One region of the Nonomuraea sp. NPDC052129 genome, then DNA from elsewhere that is predicted to be linked to it. Evidence: riboswitches for the same ligand, from Rfam matches in the RefSeq annotation. Region 1 holds a riboswitch; each other region holds the start of a gene.
The links. Region 1 has a riboswitch for cyclic di-AMP ahead of AB0L53_RS32895 (hypothetical protein). Riboswitches for the same ligand answer to the same signal wherever they lie in the genome.

Region 1 (4,923 bases):
AGCAGCAGGAGAAGGAGGCCATCGCGCGCCGCGCCGCCCAGTTCGTCCGGCCCGGCACCGCGGTCGCCCTGTCGGCCGGGACCACCACCTGGGCCCTGGCCCACCACCTCATCTCGGTGCCCGAGCTCACGGTCATCACCAATTCGATCCCGGTGGCCGACGTCTTCCACCGCAACCCGCGCGCCGACCGCACGGTCGTGCTGACCGGCGGCGTACGCACGCCGTCCGACGCCCTCGTCGGCCCGGTCGCGGTGGCCGCGATCCGGCGGCTGCACGTGGACACGCTGTTCCTCGGCGTGCACGGGATGAGCGTGCGGGCCGGGTTCACCACGCCCAACCTGCTGGAGTCGGAGACCGACAGGGAGCTGGTGCACGCGGCGCACCGGCTGGTCATCCCGGCCGACCACACCAAGTGGAACACGGTCGGCATCAGCACGATCGCCGATCTGACCGAGGCAGACGCGGTCATCAGCGACGCGGGGCTACCCGAGGAAGCACGCATGGAGCTGGGCGAACGCGCCGGCGAACTGATCATCGCGGAGGACTCGCAGTGAAACGCACCATCACCCACCTGGCCGACGGCCGAGAGCTGATCTACTTCGACCGGCGCGACGACGCCGACCGGAGCGCGATCGACCGGCGGGCGCTCGACCCCAGGCCGATGGCGTCGGAGCTGCGCTACGATCCGCTCACCGAGGAGTGGATCGCGATGGCGGGGCACCGCCAGACGCGTACGTTCCTGCCTCCGGCCAACGAGTGCCCGCTGTGCCCGTCGTCCGAGACGAGGGCTTCGGAGATCCCGGCGTACGACTATGACGTGGCGGTGTTCGAGAACCGCTTCCCCTCCTTTTCCGGAAATTTCGGGACTTATGGGGATGTCGGGGGGCTGAGTGAGGTCCGGCCGGGCGTGGGGCGGTGTGAGGTGGTGTGCTTCACCTCTGAGCATTCGTCGTCGTTCTCGCGGCTCTCCGACGAGCAGGTGGGCCTGGTCATGGAGGCGTGGGCCGACCGTACGGCCGAGCTGTCCGCGATCGAGGGTGTCGAGCAGGTGTTCTGCTTCGAGAACCGGGGCGAGGACATCGGCATCACGCTGCCGCACCCGCACGGGCAGATCTACGCCTACCCGTACGTGACCCCGCGGACCAAACTCCAGCTCGGCGCGGCCGCCCGGCATCGGGGCGGCAACCTCTTCGCCGACGTGCTGGCGGCCGAGCGGGCCGCCGGGGTGCGCGTGGTGGCGGCCAACGAGCTGTGGACGGCGTTCGTGCCGGCCGCCGCCCGGTGGCCGTTCGAGGTGCACGTGTATCCGCACCGGCAGGTGCCGGACCTGGCCGCGCTGTCGGAGGAGGAGCGCGCCGCCTTCGCCCCGCTCTACACCTCCGTACTGCGGGCGCTCGACGGGCTGTTCGGCGTCGCCATGCCGTACATCTCAGCCTGGCACCAGGCACCAGTGCGGCAGGATCGTGACCTGGCCTATCTGCACCTGGAGCTGTTCAGCATCAGACGGGCGCCCGGGAAACTCAAGTATCTGGCGGGCTCGGAGTCGGCCATGGGCGCGTTCGTCAACGATGTCCTGCCGGAGGAAGCCGCACGCATGCTTAAATCACAGGTAGATCTCTAATTGGTTGCCGCTTGGAGTCGCATGACCTTGGTTTTACCACTAATATCCCTTTTCAGCGCCGACCGAAACGGTCGGTGCTGGCCTAATCCCGGGTGCGTGGCCCGGGAGCCGGGGACCCATCGCGTCTTGGGGTGAATCCACTCAGGTGGTAAGGCGGCATCTCCCTGCCCGAACCCGTCAGCTAACCCGGCCGGCATAGGGAGAGGAACCCTTCGTGGCGGCTGCGTCCCCCTCGAGTCTCGCCATCGCTCTCATCACCACCGCTTCCATGGCCTTCGGCGCCTTCACGGCCACGCCCGCCGCTGCCGCCCCCAAGCCCAGCGAGGCCCAGCTCCGCGCGGAGCTGAAGCAGCTGGACAAGAAGGTCGACAAGCTCATCGAGACCTACAACCTCAAGCGCGTCGAACTCGCCAAGGCCAAACAGGACTCGGAAACGACCAAGAACCGGCTGGCCACGGCGGAGGCCCAGCTCATCACCGCCCAGAAACGCGTCACCGAGCTCGCGCGCCTGCAGTACCAGAACGGCACCGGCGCGCTGCCGAACCTCACCCTGCCGACCGATGCCTCCAGCGCGGCGTTGCTGGACCACCTCGCGGCCGAGCAACAGGCGATCGTGCAGGGCGTGGCCACCGCCCGGGACGAGAAGAAGGCGGCCGCGGACCAGGCGACCGCCCTCGAGGCGAAGATCCGCGAGGACGCGGCCAACGTGGCCAAGCAGCGCGACGACGCGCAGGACGTCATCAAGGACATCCAGAAGAAGCTGAAGGGCCTCATCCCGTTCGGCCCCGGCCGCCGCTCGGACGGCAGCTGGGCGCCCGAACTGCCCTCAGGCACCGACAACATCACCGCCCGGATGCGGGTGATCCGCGGGCTGATCCAGAAGGACTTCGCGCTGCCGTACGAGGTGGGCTGCTTCCGCTCGGACGGCGGCGGCGGCGAGCACCCGCTGGGGCGCGCGTGCGACTTCATGATGAGCACCGGCGGCAGCATGCCCAGCTCCGCCAATCAGGCACTCGGCGACCGCGTGGCGGCCTGGGCGCTGGAGAACAAGGACAAGCTCGGGGTCAAGTACGTGATCTGGAAGCAGCGCATCAACCAGGGCTCGGGGTGGAGCTCGATGTCCGACCGCGGCAGCATCACCCAGAACCACTTCGACCACGTGCACATCTCGATGTTCTAGAGCTAGGCGCCCGGACCGGGGCACGGCGCGGTCAGTGGGTGCCTGGTCTGGGGATGTGGATGCCGGCGGCGCGGAGCTTGGCCTCGACGAGCGCGATTCCCTGGGCCGCGGCCGATCCCTGCTCTTCGCCGTGGTGGGCGATCAGCTCGTATCGGGTCGCGGCATCCGTGCGGGCTTGCAGGCCGGTCACGATCTGCAGGTGTGCGGGATTGGCGAGGAAGTGGTCGGCCATGGCGGTGGCGAGCTCGGCGATGCGCGGGTCGTCCGGTTCCCAGCCCGCGGCTTCGGCGCCGCGCTTGATCAAAGCGACGAACCGGGTGTCTTCGAGGGCGTCCTCGACATGAGTGAGGTAGTCGTCGAAGCCCTCGGGGACCAGGGCCCTGGCCAGCACCCAGCCCTCCCTCGCGGCCGCCGCCTCCGCCGCGGAGAAGCCCAGGCCGGAAAGCCGCTCCAGCAGCGCCACAGCACGGTCGGGCAGCAGCGCCCGGTCACCATCGGCGAGCCGGCGCAGCGTGTCACGCCGCGCGATCAACTCCGCGATCCGTTCGTCGAGCTGCCGCTCGACGTCGGCGAGCGCGGCGGCGAACCGCGCGGGGTCAGCGTCGATCATTGGCCCGATCTCGGCCAAGGGCACCCCGGCGGCGGCCAGCGTCCGGACCTGCACCAGCCGCAGCAACTCGGCCGATCCGTATCTCCGGTAGCCGGAGCTGTCGCGTTCCGGCTCCTTCACCAGGCCGAGCTTGTGGTAGTGCCGCACCGTCTTCACCGTGACATCGACGAATGCCGCCGCCTGCCCGATCGTGACTCCGTTCATCTGCCAAATCCTGTCAGCTGCAAAATCTGCCTTGTGCTCGAGCTCGGCGACTAAGCCGGAGCGGCCTGCCCACCGCCGAACACCTCGTTGAGCAGCCTTTGCTGAGCGTTCTGGAATGCCGCCGCGATGGACAGGTCGGCGTCGTCCACGCAGTTCAGTGCGGCGACGAGGGTCTTGCTGCCGTCGGGTGTGCTGGACATCAACGCCGCGTGACCCACGGCGGCGCCGTTGTGGGAGATGACCGTACCGGCGTCCGTGGTCACCACGAACACTCCCAGGCCGTAGTCCATGTTCGGGATGCCCGTCGGGCGCGGGGTGCACATCTCGGCCAGCAGCGGGGCCGGCATGAGCTTGCCGCCCAGCAGCGCGGAGATGAACGTGTGGAGGTCCTGGAGGGTCGAGATCATGTCACCGCCGGCGGAGATCCATGAGGGGTTCTGGCGGGTGATGTCGATCGTCTTCTGCTCGCCGGCGTCCTCGTAGCGGTAGTAGGCGTGGGCGTGCGGCGCGGGGATCTCCGGCGAGGCGTCGGGCACCATGGTGCCCGACAGCCCGAGCGGCTCCAGGATCAGCCGCCGCAGCTCCTCGGCGACCGAACGGCCGGTGACCTTCTCGATCAGCAGCCTGGCCAGCACGTAGTTGGTGTTGGAGTAGCTCCAGCCCGAGCCCGGCTTGAACCGCGCCGGCTTGGACAACGCCAGACGTACCAGTTCCTCCGGCCGGTAGGTCTTGAGCCGGTTGTCCACCCACTCCTTGCCCGTGGTGCCGTAGGGGATGGGGATCCCCATGACGACCGTCCCGTCGTCGTAGACCTCGCCGCTGAAGTTGAACACCCCGCTGGTGTGCTGCAACAGCATCCGCACCGTGATCCGCTCGTCCAGCCCGAACTCGGGCAGGTAGTGCGACGCCGAGGTGTCCAGCTCGATCTTGCCCTCGGCCACCAGTTGCAGCACCAGGGTCGCGGTGAAGGTCTTGGTGGTGCTGCCGATCCGGACATGTCCGTTGATCGGCGGTTTGGCGGTCCCGCCCAGCTCGGCCGCCCCGGCGCTGCCGGCCCAGTCGCCCCGCTCATCGTGCACGCGCAGCGACACCCCGACGAATCCGGAATCGACGATCGCCTCGATCGCCTTCCGCAGCTCCGGGCGATCCTGCCTGACAGCCGCACCGTTGTCGGCAGCGGCTACCCTGGCGGCGTCGAGGGCTGCGGTGATCTTGCGGGCCATCTCGGCCGCGGCAGGGCTCGGCTGGTCCTGGTGAATCTGGGCGGTTTCGACAGCGATGAGAACGGTGCCGCGGAAGTTGTCGGCC
Region 2 (4,923 bases), on a different contig from region 1:
GGACCCGGCGTTCCCGCCGTCCGCGACCCAGCCGCCGGACACGGCGCGGTCACTTGGCGCGGCACGGTCGTCTGGCGCGGCGGAGTCGCTTGATGCGTCGTCGTCAGGCGGCATGTCGTCGGTGCCCTGCAGATCGTCCATCCGCGTTCCCCTTACGCAAGCTGGTCCCGCACGTAGTCACGCCACCGTGCCGTCAGCGTCCCTGCCGAGAGCCCGAGCCTGGTGAGCCCCCGGTCGATGCCACCCGTCTGGGCATCACGGTAGAGCCTCACCAGAGTCCCCTCACCGAACCGCTCGGCGATGAAGCGACACGCCAGCCACGCCTCCTGGTAGGCCCGTGCCAGGCGTGCGGGCTCCCGGCTGGACGGAGCGAATGCCGCAGACCCCGGCAATTCGCCCGGCAAGTGCCCGGCCCGCACCTCGGCGGCCAACTCGGCGGCGGCCACCCGGACCGGCAACCCCGCGTCCCGGTAGCCCACGTAGTCGGCGAACCCCTCATAGAGCCACACCGGCAACCGCTTCGTCCCGGCCGCGACGTGGGTAAGCTCGTGGGTGAGCACGATGTCCCGCCCGGTGGGGGTCAGCCGGGCGAAGTTCTCGGGCACCACGACCACTCTCCCGCCATCGGCCACCGCCGCCAACCCGTCGACACTCCCCACCCCGGCCACCCGAGCAGCCTCGGCCGCCGAACCGGGCACGAGCACCACGGGTCGTACGGGGCGTCCGAGCACAGCGGAGACCCGCGACCCGGCGGCATCGGCCCGGCGCGCCAGATCACGAAGCGACTCGGGCGCCGCACGCTGGCTGACGACAACCGAACGCACACCTCGTACGACCTCGGAGCCGTCCCCCCAGAGTCCCCGCGCCTCCGCCGGAAGCTCACGATCACCGGCCGCAGGGTTGTGGCCGGTCGCGGACTGATCGGGGCTACCGGAGGGAAGATCGCGATCCGTCACAGACTGATGGGGGCCACCGGACGGCAGGCCGCGAACCGCTGCCGAGAGGCCGTCCGTCCCCGGAGACCGGTGCGGAGCGGCGCTGGCCGAGGCGAGGGCCAGGAGCAGCACCCCCACCCCCAAGACTCGGCGGCTCACCTGCACGGACACGTTCCCCGATCGTAGTCGCCCCGCGCCGCGAACCGACCGTCGCGGAGAGACCCGGCTCCTCGTCGCGCAAAGCGTTGGCTCGTCGTCGCGGAGAGACCCGGCACGTCGTCGCGGAAAGCGTCGGCACGTCGTCGCGGAAGGCCCGGAACACGCGAAGGTCCCGTCCCAGCTGGGACGGGACCTTCGTGACGGTCTTGCAGGCCAGATCAGGCCGGACTTACAGGCCGGGACGCACCGCGCCCACGAACGACGCCTTGCGCCATCCGTTGAGCTTCTCGACGCGCACCGTCGAACCCGTCCTCGGCGAATGGACCATCTTGCCGTTGCCGACATACATGCCCACATGGCCGAGCCCATGGAAGAACATCAGGTCACCTGGCTTCAGATTCTTCCAGGAGACCTTCTTCTTGATGCGGGCGAACTGGCTGTTCGTCACGCGCGGGATCTTGACGCCGGCCTTCTTCCAGGCGTACTGGACGAGACCGGAGCAGTCGAAGGAACCAGGTCCTGTGGCCCCGAAACTGTACGGGTCACCGATCTGGTCCTCGGCCACGGCGACGGCCGTACGGGCCTTCACCTTTTGCCGAGCGACCGCTGTCTGTTGCGCGACCTGCTTCACGGACCTGACGGCTTTCGCCGCTGTATTGGTCCCGGAAACTTCGGCCGCATCACGCGTTGTCGCCGCCTGCGCCGTCGGGGCAGGGAGGACCAAACCTCCGGCCGTCACGGTCATCGTGAGCGCTGCGCCACTCAGGGCAATGCGGGACAGACGGGGGTTACTGGGGGAGGTAGACAGGATTTCTCCTTGGAGCTTCCACGAACGCCTACCGGGTTAGCTGACGGATTCGGGCCTGGAAGTCGCCCTACGGCGCAATACGCGCCGATTCACCCCTGATCCCTGGGCGGGATCGCTGGGTCCCCGGCTCCGTGCCTCCTGGCTGCACGGACTCGGCAGGCCACCGCCACGTAATGACATGTGGAAAGGCGGTGACCTAACGGATTTCTTATCTGTCCACATCGGGGACCCGATGGAGAGTCGCGACGCCATGGCTTGTTCGCCGCGACGCCAGAAGCTACGCCCTTGAGTAACGAGCTGGCAAAGCCGTCATGGGGTTGTCAGGATCACTCAGAGGTGTCAGTAAAGTCCCCAACCGCAGCTGGAGCGCCGGGTTATGTTATTCAAATGTGACCCTTCTCACACTTGACGACACAGTGATCTGTCAGGTCCCATTTGTCACTCTTGTCACACTGGTCCCGCCAGCAACGCGCAAGGCAGTGAATGGTGCCGACTAATGCGCGGAAGTGGGCAACGCGAGGATCGCGGACGGGCCGAGATCAGTGATCGTCGTCACCCGCCGAAAGCGTTCGAGCAGCGTTCAGCCGACCCGGCGCCAGCGGCATCGGCCTGCGCGCCGAGGTCCGGTGACCAGCAAATCGGGGCCGGTTGACCACCCGGCCGGGGTCCGTTGGCCACCCGGGCGAGGTCCGTTGGCCGGCAAGCCGGTAAGCCCCACGTGGACCGCCAAGCGTCCATCGGCGGACCATCCGGTCCATGGCCGCCTGAAGCCACGGACCGGGTCAAGAGGACGCACGTCACGGCGCCCAGCGCGCCCCACCGGAGGAGCGTGTCCCTGGACAGAGCCCAGCCACGGACGGCGGGTGGGGCCCACCGTGCTTGCCGTACAGAAAATCAGTGCTTTTCCGCCAGAACAACCTACGGGCGGATAGCTCCCACCAGGGTGCCACCGTAGGAGGAGAGGGTGACCACCTTGACCACGTCGCCGGTCTGGGGAGCGTGCACGATCTGCCCGTTGCCCGCATAAATGCTGACATGCCCAAGACCCGAGCTGAAGATCAGGTCGCCCGGCTGCAGGTCCTTCAGATCCACCTTGCGGGCCGAGCCCCAGGCCCACTGCTGCCACGTGGTCCGGGGCAGCGACACGCCCCCAGCGCGCCACGACGCCTGCGTGAGGCCCGAGCAGTCCCACCCGCGCGGTCCCGTGCCGCCGAACACGTACGGCTTGCCCACCTGCGCGTAGGCGAACCTGAGCACCGCGGCCGCGTTGCCGGAGGCCGAGCCGGTGTACTTGATGCCGGTGCTGTTGGGGTCACCGGTCTTGTAGGCGCCGAGCTTCTCCAGCAGCTTCTTCTGCTTCGCGATCAGCTCGCGGACCTCCGAGCGCTCCTTCTCGACCCCGTCGCGCTCCTTGTCGGCCACCTGCAGCGCCGCCTCGGCCTTGTCGCGTTCGTCCTTGAGCCCGCGGTTCTCGCGATCGAAGGCCGCCAGCCGCGCCACCTTCTCCTCCGACAGCTGCCCCGCGAGCGCCATGCTGCCCAGCAGGCCCGTGGGATCCGGCTGGCCGATCATCGTGGGCCAGGAGGTGGAGTCGGGGCCGCGCGTGTAGGTGTCGACGGCCATGTCGATGACCTGGGCGCGCAGCGTGGCGACCGTCTCCAGCTTGCGCTTGTAGCTGGCGTTCAGCTTGCCGTACTCGCCTTGGGCCGCCTTGTACTTCTCGGTCGCCGTGTTGTAGCGGTCGACGACCTTGTCGGCCTGGTCGTTCAGCTTCTTGAGCTTGGCTTTCGCCTGTTTGATCGTGGGCTTCGGCGCGGCGAGTGCCTCGCTTGTGGGGAAAAGCAGCAGCCCGATCGCGAGTCCCGCGGCCAGTGGCGCCCGGCCAAACCTCACAGTGTCGCCTCCAGGGGAATATATCTGGGGCGAAATGGTACAGAAGTGGCGGGTGTGCTTTCACCCTAACAACCGATTCGTAATCTACGCGCGGCCCAGCCTGCGCAGCAGCAGAGCCGACGGAACCGGTCTGGCTCCCATGCGCCTGACGGACTCGGCCACCTCGCGGTCGGAGGAGACCACCGCCATGGCCCGGCCGGGCGGCTCGGCGCGGACGAGCTGGCGGATCAGGTCGTCGGCGATCTCGCCGGGCGCGCTGAAGAGCACCCGCACGCCGCGCGGCGCCACCACCTGGACGGGTGCGTTGAGCTCGGCGCCGTCGAAGACCACGGTCACCTCGACCCTGGTCTGCGCGACCAGCCCGCCGAGGCCGGTCATCAGCCGGTTGCGCTGGTCGGCCAGGGTCAGCGTGCCGTAGCCGGTCTTGGTCACGTTGTAGCCGTCGATGATCAGGTGCACCTGCGGCAGCGCGAGCAGCTGGTCGAGCAGCTGCGGGTCGTCGTCGGCCAGCGCGCGGGCGGGCACGCCCCTGACGCCGGGGCGCTCGCCCGTGAGCGCGGCCACCGAGTCGGCGGGCCTGCTGATCACGGTGGGCAGGGCCAGCTCCCTGCGCAGCCCGGCGGAGGCGTCCTGGAGCGCGTCGAGCAGCACCCTGACGCGGGCGTCCTCGATGCTCCTGCCCTCACGCGCGGCCCGGCGCGAGGCTTCGAGCTGCTTCTCCACATCGGCCAGCCGCTCGCGGAGCCGGCGCAGCTCGGACTCGCCCGCGCTGCCCGCGGCCGTGGCGGCGGACTTGGCGTCGTCGGCCGCGTGCTCCATCTCCTCGGCGCGGCGCACGGCCGCCTTGCTCCGCTCGCGGGCCTCGTGGAGCTTGCGGCGCAGGTCGGAGTTCTCGGCGCGGGCCGCCCTGAGCTGCTCGCGAAGCCGGTCGGACTCGTCCTTGGCGGCGCTCTTCTGGGCGGCGAGCTGCTCGCGCAGCCGGGTCACCACCTCTTCGCGCTCGGTCCCCTCGGCCGCGACCGCCGACTGCTCGAGATCGACCCGGGCGGCCTCGACCATCTCCGCCCAGCCGACGGGTCGCGTCAGATAGGCCGCGGCGGCCACCAGCACGGGGTCGGCGGCGGGTGG
Region 3 (4,923 bases), on a different contig from region 1:
CAGGTCGTGACGGCCGCTTTGGAGGCCGGTTACCGCCACATCGACACCGCCAGCGCGTACGGGAACGAGGAGGGCGTCGGCCGGGCCGTACGCGCCTCGGGGATCCCGCGCGAGAAGCTGTTCGTCACCACCAAGCTCTTCAACAACGACCACGAGCGGGCGGAGGAGGCGTTCGACGAGAGCCTGTCCCGGCTCGGGCTCGACTACGTGGACCTGTACCTGATCCACTGGCCGGTGCCGTCGCGGAACAAGTACCTCCAAGCATGGCGCAGCCTGGAGAAGATCTACCGTCAGGGACGGGCCAAGGCGATCGGTGTGTCCAATTTCACCATCGAGACTCTCACCCGGGTCATCGACGAGGCCGACATCGTTCCGTCCATCAACCAGATCGAGCTGCACCCGTACTTCCAGCAGCGCGCGCTACGAGAGTTCCACGAGGCCAACGGCATCCTCACGGAGGCGTGGAGCCCGCTGGGGCAGGGCAAGGGCCTGCTCGGCGACCCGGCGCTGGCCGTGCTGGCGGACAAGCACGGCAAGACGCCCGCCCAGATCGTGCTGCGCTGGCACATCCAGCTGGGCAACGTGACGATCCCCAAGTCGGTCACGCCCGCGCGGATCAAGGAGAACTCCGAGGTGTTCGACTTCGTCCTCGACACCGAGGACATGGCGGCCATCGGCGCCCTGACCAAGCAGGACGGCCGGATCGGGCCCGACCCGGAGACTTTCAGCTGGATGGGGTAAGTCCCTAGGATCTTTCCCCATGAAGGATCTCGCATGGGGCATAGCGGCCACGGGTGTCATCGCTGCAAAAGTCGGGGCGGTCATCGCCGCTGAGCCAGGAATGCGGGTGGCCGCCGTCGGTTCGCGCGACCTCGGCCGCGCGCGGGCGCTGGCCTCGGAACTGGGCGCCGAGTCGGCGTACGGCTCGTACGCGGAGCTGTGCGCCGACCCCGGCGTCGACGCGGTCTACGTGGCGACCCCGCACGCCCAGCACCTGGAGGTCGCCGAGGCGGCGATCGCGGCGGGCAAGGCGGTGCTGTGCGAGAAGCCGCTCGCCGCGTCCGTCGCCGACGCCGAGCGGATGGTCCAGCTCGCCCGCGATGCCGGGGTGTTTCTGATGGAAGCCATGTGGACCAGGTTCAATCCGCTCATCCAGCGGGTGGCCGGCGATCCCCGGTTCGGGGAGATCCGCTCGGTCCAGGCGTCGTTCGGCTTCAAAGCTCCCTACGATCCCGCGCACCGGCTGTGGGCGCCGGAGCTGGGCGGCGGGGCGCTGCTCGACCTGGGTGTCTACTCGTTCGGGCTGGCACAGCTGCTGCTCGGGATGCCCTCACGGATGCACGTCACGGGCTCGCTGGCGCCTTCAGGGGTGGACGCGGAGGCGGGCGGGGTGCTGGTCTATCCGGGCGGCAGGCGGGCTCTGGTGGAGTGCTCGCTGCTGGGCCCGTACGCGAACGACGCCCTCGTGGTGGGCACCGACATGCGCGCCCACATCAAGGCGCCGTTCTGGGCGCCGGAGCGGGTCGTGCTGAGCGGGCCGTCGATGGAGACGGAGGAGCTCGAGCTCGATCCGGCGGACAACGGGTACGCCGGCGAGGTACGCGAGGTACGGGACGCCATTGCCGAAGGCAGGACCGAATCCGCGATCATGCCACTTGACGAAAGCCTTGCCATGATGGGGCTTCTGGCCGACGCGAGGGCGCAGCTCTCTTAGCTGGGGATTCATCTATTTGTAAGACCCTTGCCTCTTGCATTACCTTTGTGGTCATATGAGGCATACGTCCGGTTTGTCCGTTCGTTGCCAGACCATCGCACAAAGGCATCACAGGACCGTCCTGTGACCGCTGAATCCGCCTCGCGCGGAACCGGGGACCCACCGTCCTTTGGGGTGTATCGGCACGTCACGTGCCGTAGGACAGCTTCCACGTCCGAACCCGTCAGCTAACCCGGTAAGCGGCATGGAAGCAAGGAGTTACCCCCTCGATGGCCAAGTCCCATCTTTTTCGCGCCACCAAGTCGACCTTCGCTCACGCCATCCTCGGCGTGAGCGTCGCGGCCGCCGCTTTCGCCGGCCAGTCCGCCGCCCACGCGGACACCGCCACCGCCCACGCTGCCGCGGCTCCGGCGCACGCCGCCGCGAAGAGCCACCCGGAGAGCGAGATCAAGGCCAAGGCCACGGTCTCGCGGGTGTTGGCGCTGGCCAAGGCCCAGGTCGGCACCACTGAGAACGCCTACGGTGGCGGCACCAAGTTCCAGAAGTGGTACATGAACTCCCCGCGCGCCCTGGAGACCCTCAGGCGCGACGGCGGCACCCGGGCGGACTACCTGAACGCCGCCTGGTGCTCGATGTTCGTCTCGTGGGTCGGCGACCAGTCCGGCGCGCGCAGCATGATCGGCTGGGACGCCTACACGGTCGAGCACGCGAAGTGGTTCGCCCGCAACAACCACTGGGGCACGACCCCGAAGCCGGGTGCCGTGGTGTTCTTCTCGTGGGGCGGCAGCAAGAGCCTGGACGACATCGAGCACGTCGGTTTCGTCGTCAAGGACAACCACGACGGCACGATCTCCACGATCGAGGGCAACACCGGCAACGGCAGCGTGCAGCAGCGCGTCCGGCCGACGTCCCAGGTGGTCGGCTACGGCTACCCGAGCTACGGCGCCTGACGACTTCCTGATCGAGGGCTCTCCTGCCGACGAGCGCGCGTCCTTCTGGACGCGCGCTCGTCGGCGTCTTACGCTCCCGTACCGGCTGCCGAAAAGCCCACCACGTTGGGCTGAACAGCGCATGGCTGCCTTATCTGCCCATCCGACCGCAACCCCCCAAGTTTGGGGATGTCACGGGCCTGCCGTCACCTCAGACACTGACGGTGGCCGGACAGCGAGCCGGTTCTCGATACTGAGGAGGGGACATGTCACCGACGACGCAGCAGGACAACTGGCGCTTCTGCAACAAGTGCTACACCCTTTGGTGGAATGGCCGCCCCGACAACGGGCACTGCCCCGCAGGCGGTGCCCACGAGGGACACGGCAGTTGGAACTTCTACCTCCCGGCGAACCCCGCCGAGCACATCTAACGCAAGGCCGGACCCCCGGCCGGTCTCCCCGCGACACCACGGTTTCGCGGGGAGTTCGGCGTTGGACGATACTTTCGGCGATCCGGCGATCCGGCGAGTCAGCCCAGTTGCTGGGCGTTCAGGCCGGTGAGGCGTTCGTAGGCGGGGCTTTCGTCTGGGTAGACGACCTGGATGTCAATGGGAAGGGCTGTCCCGGGGTCGACGCTGTGTCCGCCGCCTTCGGGGGAGCCGAGCAGGACGGCGCCGTCGGTGCCGTTGCGGAAGATCTCGCCCCAGAAGGTGTCGACGAAGCTCTTGGACAGCAAAGTTCCCTCCGGCAGGCCACCGAAGCCCACGGCCCATTTCATGACGCGGGTGTCCTCGGCGTGCATCGTGAGCCGGTAGGAGTAGATGTGGCCCGAGCCTTCCGCCCAGTGGCCTCGCAACTCCTGGTCGACGCGCAGGTTCCCCACGAAGCGGGCCGCCAGCGCGGACTGGGCCTGGTCGTTCCAGGAGCCGTTCGGGCTCTCGGCCATGGGGATGTCCGACAACCTCGCGATCGAGGCCCCACGCTCCACCGGCAGTGAGTGTCCCTGCTGGTTGGCGGCCGAGAAGAGCGCGTTGTCCTCGACGGTGTTGTTGACGACGGCGCTCACCCCGTCACCGCTGTGGTCGAACCCGTACTCGGAGAAGTCGTTGGCATGCGCGCCCGTCGGAATGGCCAGGATTTTGTCGCCACGCCCCGGGGTCTGGCCCGCGTTGAAGTTGTTGGCCCGGTAGAGACAGAAGTGCCCCTCGGGACACGCATCGGCCCCCTGGCCGTAGATCAGCTTCGGTTCCTTGTCGTCGCTCATCGCACTCCCTAACCGTTGACGGTCGGCGCGGCTGCCCTGGTGGCAGCCACCGGGTTCTGCGGACCATGGTTGTCTGGGGTGCCGTTCGAGGACGGAGCCCAGAACATCGTGACGACGGAATCGGCGCAGAAGCCCAACAGATACGCTATGCGCCGCAATCACTACTCTGTGTAATGACACGCGAGGTTCGCCGTTCGACTATCCGCAGCCCCTGGAGTCAGGACTCGAACAGCCCACAAGTCACCCGACTTCCGCCTGCTGCCTGCGGCGGCGGTCGCCTTCATGGTCCTGATCGGCTCCGGCGTGCCCGCCCGCGCGGCGGACGCCTCCGCCATGACCGGCACCGTCCTGCGGCAGGGCAGGACACTGGCCATCTACACGCTCCCGTACTACCGCGAGACCTGGCGAAGAAGCGGACTACGGCGGATCCCAAGCCCGGATCATGGCCAGGAAGCTGTCCGGGTCCTCGCTTGGAACGTAGATCGCCGATCCTTTCCGCCGGAGGGCTGAGGCTCCGGTCTTGTTCGCAGTGCCGATGACCGCTGCGACGTCTCCTGGTGAAGAATTTCTGCTCACGTGTCGATTCGGGGTCTGACCGTTCGACGCGTTCATGAGAGTGAAGGAGGCGGATCGTGAAGTTCATGATCGTAGGGAAGGCGAACGAGGCGACCGAGGCCGGCGAACTGCCCAGCCAGGAGCTCGTCGATGCGATGGGCGCCTACAACGAGAGCCTGGCCAAGGCGGGGGTGCTGCTGGCCGCCGAAGGGCTGTACCCCAGCTCCCACGGTGCGCGGATCGCCTACACCAAGGACGGCAAGGCGACGGTGCTCGACGGGCCGTTCGCCGAGGCCAAGGAGCTCATCGCCGGGTTCTGGCTGATCCAGGTCAAGTCCCGGGAGGAGGCCATCGAATGGGCGCTGCGGGTGCCGGTTCCCGGTGGGCATGAGGGGGTCGGGCTGGATGTCTGGCAGGTGTTCGACGCCGCCGACCTGCCGGACGAGTCGATGACCCCCGAG
Region 4 (4,923 bases), on a different contig from region 1:
CCGGGTAGTTCCACCACAACACCGGCGTCATGCGAGAAAAGTACGAGGTGGGAATGATCCCGGTGGGAACGCCGACGATCACTGCGGTGACGCACCCGGCCACGAATCCAACGAGCCACTGTCTCCTGGTCCAGATACGCATCGCGAGAGGTCCTTTCGACTACCCGATGACCGGGCAGGAAATCAGAAAGGTGATCAAGGAGGGGACGATCAGCGCGAACCCCGGCGCCGCCAACAGCCCGCTGACACCGAGAATGCCAAGCACTCTGTCGCGCCCGCAGGCCGGCGTGACGGGGCTGAGCAGGCGCTTGACACGGGTGACGGTCGACTCGCCGCCGGCTCCCAAGGTGGCCGCGGGGGTGGATGCCCTGGCGACGGCTATCAGCGCCGACGCGATTACGCCGCGCGCATGCTTCCGTGCGGCGACGTCATCGGCCAGCAGCTCTACAAGGTGGGGCACCGCGGTTCCCGTCGCGGCGAACACGGGAAGTCCGGGAAATGCCTTGGCGGCGACCTGGGCGGCCGTGAGCAGGAGGTGATGACGGCCGGTCACATGGGCCCGTTCGTGGGCGAGCACCGCAGCCACCTGACGGTGATCAAGCGCCGCGAGTGCTCCACTGGTGATCACGATCACAGCGCGGCGGCCTGGGACGCAATAGGCAGCGGGCTCGTCGTGCTGGACGACGAGCGCGCCGAGCTCTTGCCGCTCGCGTCCGATCAGCCGGACAGCCTTCCGGTGCCTGATTCGGCAACGCCGTCCGGTCCAGAGCACGGTCAGGCTGGCCCAGCCGACCCTGATGGCGATGCCGCCGGCGACGGACAGGCCCGCCAGCGCGGCCAGCGGGCGGGCCGTGAACGGAGAAACATGACCCGACAGCATCTCACCACAGGCCATGATCAGCGCGGCGACCTCGTCCCCGATGGCGTGGGCGGGGAAGGCGAGCTGCAGCCCGGCCAAGGCTCCCGACGCGATCACCGATGCACAGCCGGCCAGCCACGCGGCGATCGACAGCCGGGGAGAGTCGCGAAGCCGTTGGCTGCGCATGATTAGTCGTGGCAGTCCCCATGCCGTGATCGCCGCATGCGCAACAAGGGCGCCCTCGACGATCACTGCTGGTCGCTTCGGTGAATGGCGGCATCGAGGGCAGCGTGCTCCTCAGGGGTGAGCCGCTCCAGGAAATGGACGAGCGTCATGGCCTGGTTGCCGCCCTTGGCCAGGGCCTCCTGCATGATCTGGGCACTGTAAGCCTCGTGGCTCATCACGGGCTCGTACAGGTAGGCCCGGCCGGATGGGTGGCGGCGCAACAAGCCCTTCTTGTGGAGGTTGTCCATGACCGTCATCACCGTGGTGTAGGCAAGGACCCGGCGGCGCTGCAGCGCCTGAAGCACCTCACGAACAGACACAGGGCCGTCGCATGACCAGATGTGGCCCATGACGGCGGACTCCAGCTCACCAAGACCGCGCGCCATCCCGCCCCTCCTAATCCTATCCATCATAGTAGCGATGGTTGGCGACGGCGCGAAGACTGCTGCTCGGATGTGGCCCGTCTCCCTGCATTCATCTCCGTCCGGAGCGGTCGACTATCTACTGCTTCGTGTAGTGGGAGAGGTGTTACGTGCGCGGGGGGATGGGTAACGGAGGTCTGAGCCGCCGTCGCGGTGGCCGGTGCAGCGAAAGCGAGGACGAGAGATGACGTTGCAAGTCGGGGAGATGCTCTCCGCCTACCCCAAGGACCTTGGTGATGTCGACCAGGCGAAGCTTACGAAATGCATCGAAGAGTGTCTCCGGTGCGCTCAAACGTGTACGGCCTGCGCGGACGCCTGCCTGAGTGAGGACATGGTGGCCGAAATGGTCAAATGCATACGCAGCGATCTGGACTGCGCGGACATCTGCGAGACCACTGCGCGCGTGCTCTCGCGGCACACGGGCTATGACGCGAACATGACGCGTGTGGTCCTCGAAGCCTGCGCCCAGGCATGCAAGGCGTGCGGCGACGAGTGCGGGCGGCACACCAAGCACGCCCACTGTGGCATCTGTGCACAGGCCTGCCGTGACTGCGAACGCGCTTGCCGGGACCTGCTTGGGGTTCTCGGCTAGGCCTCGGCACGACCGGAAGTCGATCTCCTAGGACGACGTGCCCGGCATCACGGGGGCGAATGCCGAGTACGTCCGAACGGATGGCTGCGGTTGTCCCCTCCCGGGAGGACCAGCCAGCCGACTTTTCACTATATGACATAGTAGGATCGGCCGCTAATGCTGATGCGCGGATAGCCGCATAGCAGCTCTCTTACAGCAATTGCCGAAGCGACGGCTTCCCTGATGTCAGGACTTGTACTGCGGATAGCCATAGCCGACGACGTCGGACTTGGGTCGCACCCGCTCCTCGACCTTCCCATTGCCGGTGTTGCCTTCGATCGCGGTGATGGTGCCGTCGCGGTTGTCCTTCTTCACCAGGCCCATGTGGTCGATGGAAGTAATGCTCTTGTCGCCGCCCCATGCGTAGTAAACGACGGCTCCGGGCTTGGCAAGGGTGCCCCAGCGTCCGTTGTTCTTGAACCACCGCGCCCATGTGACCGTATAGGCGTCCCATCCCATCGTCGGCCTAACGCCGGTCTGCTCACCGACCCAAGAGACGAACATGGCGCACCACGGAGCGTTGGCGTAGGCCTGAAGGCTTCCTCCGTCGCGGGCCAGAGTCTCCTGGGCCCTGGGGGAAGTCATGTACCAGCTGTGGAATCGGGTGCCGCCGCCGCTGGCGTTCTCCGTCGTCCCCACCTGCTGCTGGGCCAGCTTCAGCACGGCGTCCGCTGTGACCTGGCGCTGGGGCTGGGAGGAAGTCGCAGACCGCGAGACGCCAGTTTGGGTCTCGCTGGCGTGGTCGCTGGCGAAGGCGGGCGTACTGGTGATGAGTGCACTGGCCACGGCCGCTGCGGCGAGGGTGAGGCCGTGCTTACGGGCGGACCTGCCGTAGTTCGGCAAGAGGTGTTTGGACATGCGGGGAATGGCTCCTTGCTTCCATGCCGCCTACCGGGTTAGCTGACGGGTTCGGGCGTGGAAGTGCCCTACGGAGCCCCGTTGGGACGGGCGCACCGATTCACCCCAAGAAAGTGGATCCCCGGCTCCGCGAGAAAGCGGACTCGGCGGCCGCGGCTACGATCTGCACACAACGCCGGTGCAGACGAGACGCGGTCTCGGCATTACAGGCCACCATCGGAACGCTGCGGCCTTGGGCCTGTAAAGGTATGCAAGCCAAATGGCCAGCGCAAGCGAAACCTTTGGAAGCCGACCCCAATGCCCTGTGTGGCCTAGGGTTCAGCCATTAATCCTTTACCTTTACCACGGCGTGGTGCCGTGCCTGAGCGGTGGGCCGCTGTGTCGCTGTTCGGGTTGTGCATAATGTCGCAGTGACTATGAACCGTAGTAGCGTGCTGCCCCGAGCGGTGTACCTAGTGGCCGGACTCGTGGTTGCAACGCTGGTAGCGGGGATGTTAGCCCTCGTCGACTACGAGCGACCGGCGAAGCCGCCCCGGCGTCTTCGGGCTGGACCCGGGAAGCCGGGCAAAGCCTCGCCGGCGCCTGAACCGCCCGTTGTGGCGGCCCTCGACCGTCTGCGGGAGCCACACCTGCTTGTGGTCGCGAATCGTCCGCTGCCTGAACAAATGATCGAGCGGGTTCGAGTACGCAAAGGCGTGAGCTCCATGGAGATCGTCGATGCGGCGGCGATACCGCTCGGCGGTAGGAGGGTGGGAACGGTGGGGGTGGAACCATCGACCTTCCGGGCCTACACGCCCAAGCCGACCGTGCGCGGCGGCGAAGAGCAAACTGGGCGCCCCGTATGTCTGGGGCGCCGAGGGACCTGACGCCTTCGACTGTTCCGGCCTGATCCAGTGGGCCTTTGGCAGGGCGGGCATTCGGCTGCCGCGGGTGACGCATCAGCAGTTCGCCAGTGGACCCCGGGTCCCGTTTTCCCAGATGCGATCGGGTGACCTGATCTTCTGGCGGCTGGACCCCACCAACCCGGGCTACATTTCCCATGCCGCGATCTACTGGGGCGACGGAAAGATGATCCAAGCCCGGCGGACGGGGGACGTCGTCAAACTGGTGCCCGCCCACACGCGCAATCTCGCAGGCGTGGTGAGGGTGATTGAGTGATCACGCGTTGACCCGCTGCGGTGCTTGCCTTGCGTATAACAACGTGTAGCGCACGGTATTGGTCGGTCTGCGTTGGATAGATCTTTTATGCCAAAAATCTCATTTCGGTAACCAGTCACCCTTTCTACCTACTACAGTCCTTCGTACTTGCCGGTGACTTGCCTTCGCGGTGGAGGCGGCCGGCTGGTGCCGAGGCCCGCGCCGCGGGAACGGGGGAACCAGAGCCTGGAGCGATCCACGCATGGGGTGAATCCGCCACGGATGCGGCGGTAGGGCGTCATCTCCTGGCCCGAACCCGTCAGCTAACCCGGTAGGCCATAAGGAGAAAGGGTCAAACCCCGGACCTATGCCATCCATTGTGGACGGGCTGCTCGACGCTGCCCAGAAAAATCTCGGCTATCGCGAGAAAACCGACGGCTACAGCAAGTTCGGTAACTGGTACTACGCCAACGTGGACAACAGCGACCCCTACTTCAAGACCGCCCCATGGTGCGACATGTTCATTACCTGGGCCGCCAACCAGGCGGGCGTCGAGAAGTACGTGGGGGATTTCGCCTACACCGTCGACCACGCCAAGTGGTTCAAGGAGCAGGACGCCTGGAGTGACAAGCCGGAGCCCGGCGCCATCGTCTTTTACGACTGGAGCGGGTCACGCGATGTGGAGCGGATCGACCATGCGGGCATCGTCGAGAAGGTACAGGGAGACCAGATCTCCACGATCGAGGCCAACGTCGACAAGGTGTGGCTCAAGCGCAAGGACAGGGACCAGA

Region 2: it holds a riboswitch for cyclic di-AMP, as region 1 does, so the genes downstream of both, AB0L53_RS03055 (C40 family peptidase) here and AB0L53_RS32895 (hypothetical protein) in region 1, are expected to answer to the same signal.
Region 3: it holds a riboswitch for cyclic di-AMP, as region 1 does, so the genes downstream of both, AB0L53_RS38870 (CHAP domain-containing protein) here and AB0L53_RS32895 (hypothetical protein) in region 1, are expected to answer to the same signal.
Region 4: it holds a riboswitch for cyclic di-AMP, as region 1 does, so the genes downstream of both, AB0L53_RS47165 (CHAP domain-containing protein) here and AB0L53_RS32895 (hypothetical protein) in region 1, are expected to answer to the same signal.

The regions. Positions count from the first base shown of each region.
Region 1 covers NZ_JBFAVX010000017.1:225,160-230,082, reverse strand. The annotation lists gene AB0L53_RS32905 (DeoR/GlpR family DNA-binding transcription regulator) at 1-554, shown strand, start outside; gene galT (galactose-1-phosphate uridylyltransferase) at 551-1,621, shown strand; cyclic di-AMP (ydaO/yuaA leader) riboswitch at 1,691-1,831, shown strand; gene AB0L53_RS32895 (hypothetical protein) at 1,836-2,801, shown strand; gene AB0L53_RS32890 (MerR family transcriptional regulator) at 2,833-3,615, opposite strand; gene AB0L53_RS32885 (serine hydrolase domain-containing protein) at 3,666-4,923, opposite strand, start outside.
Region 2 covers NZ_JBFAVX010000001.1:661,095-666,017, forward strand. The annotation lists gene AB0L53_RS03045 (M48 family metallopeptidase) at 1-141, opposite strand, end outside; gene AB0L53_RS03050 (hypothetical protein) at 153-824, opposite strand; gene AB0L53_RS03055 (C40 family peptidase) at 1,324-1,839, opposite strand; cyclic di-AMP (ydaO/yuaA leader) riboswitch at 1,913-2,070, opposite strand; gene AB0L53_RS03060 (NlpC/P60 family protein) at 2,821-3,795, opposite strand; gene AB0L53_RS03065 (NYN domain-containing protein) at 3,880-4,923, opposite strand, start outside.
Region 3 covers NZ_JBFAVX010000024.1:14,308-19,230, reverse strand. The annotation lists gene AB0L53_RS38880 (aldo/keto reductase) at 1-741, shown strand, start outside; gene AB0L53_RS38875 (Gfo/Idh/MocA family oxidoreductase) at 761-1,714, shown strand; cyclic di-AMP (ydaO/yuaA leader) riboswitch at 1,833-1,971, shown strand; gene AB0L53_RS38870 (CHAP domain-containing protein) at 1,984-2,664, shown strand; gene AB0L53_RS38865 (hypothetical protein) at 2,910-3,074, shown strand; gene AB0L53_RS38860 (hypothetical protein) at 3,173-3,907, opposite strand; gene AB0L53_RS38855 (hypothetical protein) at 4,190-4,417, shown strand; gene AB0L53_RS38850 (YciI family protein) at 4,549-4,923, shown strand, end outside.
Region 4 covers NZ_JBFAVX010000035.1:40,275-45,197, forward strand. The annotation lists gene AB0L53_RS47145 (hypothetical protein) at 1-142, opposite strand, end outside; gene AB0L53_RS47150 (M48 family metalloprotease) at 161-1,111, opposite strand; gene AB0L53_RS47155 (BlaI/MecI/CopY family transcriptional regulator) at 1,108-1,470, opposite strand; gene AB0L53_RS47160 (four-helix bundle copper-binding protein) at 1,691-2,098, shown strand; gene AB0L53_RS47165 (CHAP domain-containing protein) at 2,324-2,995, opposite strand; cyclic di-AMP (ydaO/yuaA leader) riboswitch at 3,008-3,154, opposite strand; gene AB0L53_RS47170 (NlpC/P60 family protein) at 3,713-4,153, shown strand; cyclic di-AMP (ydaO/yuaA leader) riboswitch at 4,331-4,485, shown strand; gene AB0L53_RS47175 (CHAP domain-containing protein) at 4,500-4,923, shown strand, end outside.